Congzhengia minquanensis: one gene and its partner. The protein of the gene in region 1 interacts with the protein of each later gene in a pairwise test. Links are inferred from orthologs where the notes say so. Each region holds a gene or a part of one and is shown on either strand. Other genes may lie near its edges.

Evidence for each region. Proteins that work in one complex are often made in the same cells at the same time.
Region 2: the proteins of rlmB (region 1) and H8698_RS03955 interact in binary tests that used the Escherichia coli proteins (3 or more experiments, as listed by UniProt). The link is inferred for Congzhengia minquanensis from one-to-one orthologs.

Annotation. Positions count from the first base shown.
Region 1 is NZ_JACRSU010000004.1:201,021-204,771, reverse strand. What follows is about bases 606-3,378. They hold rlmB (23S rRNA (guanosine(2251)-2'-O)-methyltransferase RlmB), read right to left. Parts: upstream 2,481-3,378; coding sequence 1,731-2,480; downstream 606-1,730. Other genes in these bases: H8698_RS11170 (phospholipid carrier-dependent glycosyltransferase), read right to left, coding at 2,501-3,378; H8698_RS11180 (ROK family protein), read right to left, coding at 726-1,694; H8698_RS11185 (FAD-dependent oxidoreductase), read right to left, coding at 606-649. Outside these bases: more of H8698_RS11185, read right to left, coding at 1-605; more of H8698_RS11170, read right to left, coding at 3,379-3,751. UniProt on the Escherichia coli protein: Specifically methylates the ribose of guanosine 2251 in 23S rRNA.
Region 2 is NZ_JACRSU010000001.1:824,544-828,507, reverse strand. The notes cover bases 416-3,401. They hold H8698_RS03955 (NAD(P)H-hydrate dehydratase), read right to left. Parts: upstream 2,685-3,401; coding sequence 1,146-2,684; downstream 416-1,145. Other genes in these bases: H8698_RS03945 (phosphatase PAP2 family protein), read left to right, coding at 3,357-3,401; H8698_RS03950 (COG2426 family protein), read left to right, coding at 2,900-3,337; H8698_RS03960 (LolA family protein), read right to left, coding at 499-1,137; alr (alanine racemase), read right to left, coding at 416-479. In the rest of the region: more of alr, read right to left, coding at 1-415; more of H8698_RS03945, read left to right, coding at 3,402-3,896; H8698_RS03940 (spore maturation protein), read right to left, coding at 3,919-3,964. UniProt on the Escherichia coli protein: Bifunctional enzyme that catalyzes the epimerization of the S- and R-forms of NAD(P)HX and the dehydration of the S-form of NAD(P)HX at the expense of ADP, which is converted to AMP.

The DNA.
Region 1 (3,751 bases):
CAATCCCTAAATCCCCCTTAAGCCGTGGGAACTCTTCCCCGTGGGTTTTAATATATACTTTTACTTTATCCGTGTCTACATTGGTAACTTTAAAATTCATGGTCACAGGCTGGCACTTGCCGTCTGCCTTTCTTCCCTTGTTCACCTTTGCACCTGCTAAAAACGAAAGGTCGCAGTCTCCGCTTGCGTCCACAAACATCTTTGCCCTGATTTTTTCTCCGCCGTTTTTGTGATAAACTGAAACAGACGTAATTTTTCCGTCCTTTTTGTCCACTCCCGTCACACAGGTGTGGTATAAAAGCGTTACGCCGGCTTCTTGGCACATTGCCTCCAGCTCCAGCTTCATACCCTCGCTGTCAAAGGGCGTTACCGTGTAGGTATAAGCTGTGGTGTCGTAAATGTGACCGGGAGACAGACCTTTTTGTTTCAGCCTTTCAATGACTTCGGCGCACACGCCGCCCACCACCTGGGTTTCGCCTGCGTGAAAGGTCATCATAGGGCCGGTTCCGCAGGCGGTCAGCGTGCCGCCTAAAAAGCCATACCGTTCAATTAAAATTACATGTGCCCCGGCCCGCGCCGCACCAATTGCCGCGCACACACCGGAAATGCCGCCGCCTACAACCGCCACATCAAACAGTTTGTTTCTCATCTTTTATCCCATTCCTCCATGCACAAATGAGCGGACTTAAACCTTTGGCTTAAGTCCGCATTTTAAACCATATTTTTTAAATATCCTGTTTAAAAAGCATTGCCGCGCCGATAATGCCGGCATCGTTCCCCAGCTTTGCCGCAACAATTTCGGTTGCAGGAACGCCTGCCGCGCTGCTGGTATAAATCTGCGTATCCACATATTTTCTGAGGGGGGCAAGCAGTGTTTCGCCCTCTTTGCTGATGCCGCCGCCGATAACAAACTTTTTCGGCTCGAAAATATTAATCAAATTAGCTGTGCCTACGCCAACATATTTTATGTATTGGTCCACAATTGCTTTTCCTGCCTCGTCACCGTTACGCATTGCATCAAAAGCCGTTCTGCCGCTGATTTTGGATTCATCCCCACCAATCATCTGATGGATTTTGCTGTTGGGATATTTTTTAATTTCCTCTGCGGTTTCACGAATCAGGCCGGTTACAGAGGCATACGCCTCCCAGCAGCCATATCTTCCGCAGGTGCAGGGCGCACCGTCTGCCACAATAACCATGTGTCCCAGCTCGCCGCCGGCATGATTAAAGCCGGCATAAATCTTGCCGCCGATCACAATGCCTCCGCCAACGCCCGTCCCTAAGGTAATCACAACAACATCCTTTTCTCCGGCTGCAGCACCCGCAATGATTTCGCCGAACGCCGCTGCATTCGCGTCGTTTTCAATATAAACCTCCACATTGGGGAAATATTTTTTCAGTTCATCTCCCACCGGCGCGTCGATAAACGCCGGAAGATTGTTGGCATACACCACTTTCACGTTTTCAACGTCGGGTGTGCCCGGGCTTGCTATACCGATGGACTTAACCTCAGACTCAGAAATTCCCGCGTCTGCAATCAGCTTTTTGCAAAGGCCCGCCATGTCCTTCATAATGTCCGCAAAGGGGCGCAGCCGCCCTGTGGGAACCGAACCCTTCGCAATAATTTCACAACTTTCGTTTACGACTCCGGCAGCGATGTTGGTGCCGCCCAGATCGATACCTATGTAATACATTTTCCCTCATCCTTTTCTTTATTTTTTTATATAATTTTATTTCAATCTTCTTTGCCGCAGCGCCTCATACATCAGCACTGCCGCCGCCACAGAGGCGTTCAAAGAATTGATTTCACCAGCCATGGGAATCCGCACGAAAAAGTCGCAGCCCGCACGGATTTTTTTCGTAATCCCCCTGCCCTCTGATCCAACCACCAAAGCAATCGGCCCTGTAAGGTCTGCGTCGCACATTTCCTGCTCACCCGCCATGTCGGCCCCGGTAATCCAAAGACCGTTTTCTTTCAGTTCGTTCATGGCCTGGGTTAAGTTCCCCACCCGGGCTACGGGCGTGTGAGCCGCCGCCCCGGCGGAGGTTTTAAACACCACTGGGTTTACGCCGGCAGACCGGTTTTTTGGAATAATCACGCCATGGGCGCCGGTGCAGTTGGCCGTTCGGATAATGGCGCCCAGGTTGTGCGGGTCTGTAATTTCGTCTGCAATAATCACGAAAGGCGGCTCCTGTTTTTCTTTCGCGCGATTTAAAATGTCCGCAACCGTAACATAGGAAACCTCAGCACACACAGCAACAATGCCCTGATTTGCTTCAGTTTTCGCCAACTCGTCAATCTTGTCCGGCGGCACCGCTTTAAACGGCACGCCTTTTTCTTTCGCGGCGGCAATGATTTTTGAAATCTGCGAGCCATATGCCTTGTTGCTGATATAAATTTTTTCAATGGGCAGGTTTGCAGCCACCGCTTCAAAAACAGGGTTTCTGCCCTCAATTGTGGTAAGTTCTGTCTTAATCATACCTGTTTCCCTTCAAAAGTTTATCCTAACACCCAGCTTGGCAGCCACGTGAGTGCGTCCGCATACCAAGCGGGAATTCTCATTCCTGTTAAAACGGGGTAAAATGCAATAAACAGCACCAGCACGCATACCAAATATGCCCTTATGGGTATTTTTGCAATTGGATATCGTTTTAAAATCTCTCTCAGTCCGTAGGCAATTGCCAGCGTCACAAAGATGACGCAGGGGAAGAAGTGGTAGATAAACGCCTGCCGCGAAATCAGCACCCACGGAAGATATAACGCGCCGAAGCCCACCAAAATTGTATTCATTTCGGCGTTCCGTTTCCCTTTTACTGAAAGATAAATTAAAAATCCCATAGACGGAATGGTGAGCCACCAAACCAGCGGGTTTCCAAAAGAGGAAATTCCCTGGGCCTGGGTTTCGGGAACAAAGTCCCAATTGGGATTATACGCGTAAAGCGGCCGCATGTCAAGAGGCCACGACCACCACGGTGACCCGTAAGGGTGGGTTTCCGTCAGCTGTGAATGATAGCTCAGCATGGTTTGCTGATTGTCCCAAAAATAGCTGATATCTGCCGCGTCGGACAAAATAATTGGCAGATAGGACAAAAAGTAAATCACAAACGGCACAACAATAAAGAAAACCACGGCAGCGGCAAGGGTTTTAATCAGGTTCGGCACAAATTGTTTTAAAATCTTGTCCGCATCCCCCACAAGCCGGCCCTCTTTTGCGGCTCTGTATTCAAAAAACCGTTTCAGCAGCGTCCAGAAAAACAGCACACCAAGGCCAATTCCGGCATATACGCCCTGCCATTTTGTCGCCACGCCAATGCCGAAAAACAGACCGCTTAACCCCAAAGGCAGCAGAGTTCTTTTAACGCCCCCGTCATAAAAGTTTTGCTTCGTATATTGATACATGAAGTAATACATCAGCATAGCAAACAGCGCGGTAAACGAATCGATGGTAGCAAGGCGCGTCTGGGACAGATGCATAAAATCAAACGTAAACAGAAACGACGCCACAAAGGCCCATTTGGAATCTTTTAAAATCTGCTTGCCCAAAAGAAAGGACACCGGCACCATCAAAACACCGCAAAGCGTTCCGAAAAACCGCCAGCCAAAGGGATTTACGCCAAAAATCATCATCCCCAAAGAGATTATCAGCTTGCCCAAAGGCGGATGGGTATTTTCATAGGGCCAAATCCCGTTTATATATTCATAGGCAGTTCTGGGGTGATACACCTCGTCAAAATACGTACCGTCATACCA
Region 2 (3,964 bases), on another replicon or contig:
ATGTTCGGCATGGAGCAGATTTTCGTAATTTTTTCCACGTCGTCCGCTTCGCAGTCGAACCCGATTCTCGACATCCCAGTATCCAATTTTATGTGAATACGGGCCTTTTTATTCATGGAAACTGCAGCGTCAGACAAAGCTTTTGCAAATTCTTCGTCACAAACCGTGGCGCTGATTCCTAAATTTATCATGTCTTTTGCAAAAATTTCATCCACACGGCCCAAAATTAAAATCACTTCGTCAAACCCTTTGTCGCGCAATAGCTTTGCCTCTTCAAAGGTGGCAACGGCAAAGGCGTCGGCACCGTTTTCGTGCATTGTTTTTGCCGCTTCAAAAAATCCGTGGCCATAGGCGTCTGCTTTCACCACACACATAATTTTTGCCGCGGGGCTGGTGATGCTGCGAATATTTTTCATATTAAACGCAATGGCGTCTAAGTCAATCTCGGCCCATGTTCTGGTTGTATATAGGTTGTTCAACTTGTGGTCGTTCCTTTCGTTAATCTGTTGTAAAATCTGAATCGGTAACCGATTTGTCGTTATATTGAAAATTCGAAAATTCAGCAGACAGAACAACTTTTCCGCCCATGTCGTAAACCGTGAGGTTTACCGGCGCCAGGGTTTTGTTGCTGACAGAAAGCGAAACCTTTGCGCTGTTTGCGCTCTTAGGCGAAATATCCGTTTCCAGAACGGTTACGTTTCCTTTGCCTGCCCCGTTTACTGCAAGATAGGTTTCTTCTGAGGAATAGTAGGTCTTAAAAAAGTTGTTTACAAACAGCAGGTTTGTTGTGTCTGCCGTGGGAACGGTGACAGAATAGTCCGTTCCGTCGGTAAGCGTTTTTGTTTTTGCGCCGTTGGCAATGGTGGTAACAGACAGGGTGCTGTCGGGATTTGACACTTTAATAAAAAACTTGTCGTTACCCATGGCCTTTTGCTCTGCCGTATATTTGTTTTCCGTTTTGTTTGAAAAACAGGAAAACGTGACGTTTGCGCTGTAGCTTTCCATCTTGCTGTAATACGTGTGGATTTTTTCATAAATGTCCATATCGCTGTCGCTTAAACGGTTGCCGCCGCAGGCGGATAACGCGAAAACGCTTATCATTAGTGTAAGAAAAACGGAAATCAGTTTCTTACACATCTTTTTTGTTACCACTCCTTTATGTCAGGTGCTATGTCAATTTCCTCCATAAAGGCGGCTGGCACGGAAGATAGCAAATCCTCCGACGTCATGCCATATTCGCCTTTTGCTTTTCTTGCGATATTTCCCGCGGCCAGGTGAAGATAAACGCCGCCGACTGCCGCGTGCTCAGGCCTTGCCCCCTGGGACAGAAGCCCTGTGATAATTCCCGCCAAAACGTCGCCGCTGCCCGCCGTGGCCAGCCCCGAGTTAGAGCTGGGGCTAATGAATACCGTTCCATCCTTTGCGGCAACCACCGTGACCGCATCCTTTAAAACCAGCGTTACCTGAAATTTCTGCGCAAATTCGCGGGCGGCTAAAATGGGATTTTCTTTAATTTTTAAAACTGTAAGACCTGTGAGCCTGGAAAATTCCACAATATGCGGCGTTAGAATCAGCTCACATTTTTTCTCAAGCAGTAATTCAGTACAGCCAGACACGGCGTTTAACCCGTCTGCGTCTAACACCATTGGCTTTTCGTTTTCTGTTACCAAACGGCAAATGGTTTTTTTCGCAGCATCAGACGTGCCAATGCCGCAGCCGGCCAGCAAAACGTCTTGATGCTTCAGCTTTTCCAAAAGCAAATCGGCGGCAGGTTCGGCTAAACTTCCGTTTTCACAGGGAAGCGGAACGGTCATCACCGAGGTGAGATGAGCGCAAACCGCGCCCAAAACCGTTTCCGGCACGGCGGCGGTGGCCATGCCCGCGCCGCTTTTCAAAATAGCGGAGGATGACAAAACCGCCGCGCCGCTCATTCCTGCCGATCCCACAAACGCCAAGGCCTTGCCAAAACTCCCCTTGTGGGAATTGGTTTCCCGCTTTGGAATTAGCTCTCTTTTGGAGTTATCTATTACATCATATCCGCTTCGCAGTTCGTTTATGACTTCTCTTGGCACAGAAATGTTTCCTTTTATCAGTTTCTGAAAGTGACCGCGGCCGGGAAATAACAGATGCCCGGGCTTTAAAGCTGCAAAGGTCACGCAAAGGTCTGCAAAAACAGAAGAGGCCGATGCGTGTCCGGTATCCGCCGAAACACCGCTGGGAATGTCCACAGAGGCGATGAACGCGCCGCTGTTGTTTATTGCATCAATACACGATTTCGCGTTTCCCTCAATTTCACCGTGAAAGCCGGTTCCGAAAATGGCGTCCACAATAATGTCGCAGGAAATACCGCCGCCGGCAGCGGAAAAGGGAATTCCCATTTTTTTTACGATTTCTAAATTGGTCTTCGCATCACCTTCCGCCGAGGCCTCGTCAAACAGCAGGGTTATGGTAACGTCTGCATGCAAGTTGTGGGCCATGCGCGCAATGGCGAACCCGTCGCCGCCGTTGTTGCCCCTGCCGCAAAAAACGTGAATTTTTTTGCCAGCAACCGGCCCTGTTTCACGCTCAAGAGCCATTAAAAATCCTGCCGCGGCATTTTCCATTAACAGCAGGGAGGGAACGCCGCAGTCCTCTATTGCGGCCTGCTCCAGGCCGCGCATCTGCGACACACTCACAACTTTCATAACAGCACCTACTTTCGTTATATTTAAGATTATTTTATAATAAAATGGGGAAAAAGTCAATGAGGGGGGTATAAAATGATATATTTACACAGAATTAACACTTTATTGGTTGTACTGGAAAAATTTTTATGGTAAAATATATGAATAGAGAATATATAAAAGTAAGGAGAATGACTTTGTCTTTTTTATGGAATAGCTTACCCGGTAAAATTTTAATGACGATGATTGTTGCGATGACGCCGGTTTTAGAGCTGCGCGGCGCAATTCCAATTGCCACAGCCAACGGGCTGAATTTGTGGGTGGCAATCGGCATCTCTATTATTGGAAACATGATTCCCGTTCCGTTTATTATCATTTTCATCCGCAAAATTTTTGAATGGATGCGCAAAAAAAGCGACGGGTTAAACAGATTGGTGACGCGGTTCGAACAAAAGGCGGAAAAACATAAGAAAACCGTTTTAAAGTATGAATTTTGGGGCCTTTTTATTTTGGTGGCCATTCCGCTGCCTGGTACCGGCGCGTGGACCGGGGCCTTGGTTGCGGCAATGATGGATATGCGCCTGAAAAGCGCGCTGCCGGCAATTTTTTTGGGTGTTACAGCGGCAGGGGCAATTATTGCGTTTTTAACCTACGGCGTTACGGTTATGGCCTGATTGGAAGGATTTTTTATTGATGGTTGAGCAAATCACGAATATCGATTTTTGCGTGCTTGATTTTATTCAGTCGCACGTTCGGTGCGCATTTTTAGACTTTTTTATGCCCCTTGTTTCAAGCCTGGGAAACGGCGGACTGATTTGGCTTTTCTTTGCGGCGGTAATGCTGCTTAGGGAAAAATACCGCAAGCAGGGGGTTGTGCTGTTGGTTGGCCTTGCGGCAGGGTTTGTTTTGGGAAACCTCTTGCTAAAGCCCCTAATTGCCCGCCCGCGCCCCAACTGGGTGAACCTGGGAGTGGAGCTTTTAATTGATAATCCGTTAGACTTTTCGTTTCCGTCGGGGCACACGCTGTCTTCCTTTGTGGCGGCGTTTCTGATTTCAATGGACAATCACAAATTTGGTTACGCAGCCATTCCTTTCGCTGCGCTCATGGCGTTTTCAAGGCTTTACCTCTATGTGCACTATCCCAGCGACGTTTTAGCGGCGGTGGTATTAGCGTTTTTCATTGCCCTTGCGGTGCACAGGCTGTTTTATCGAAAGAAACAAACACAAAAATAAAACCTCCGAAACGGAGGTTTTTTTAATGGCTGTATATCATGCCGCAGAGGAAGACCGCGGCGAACACG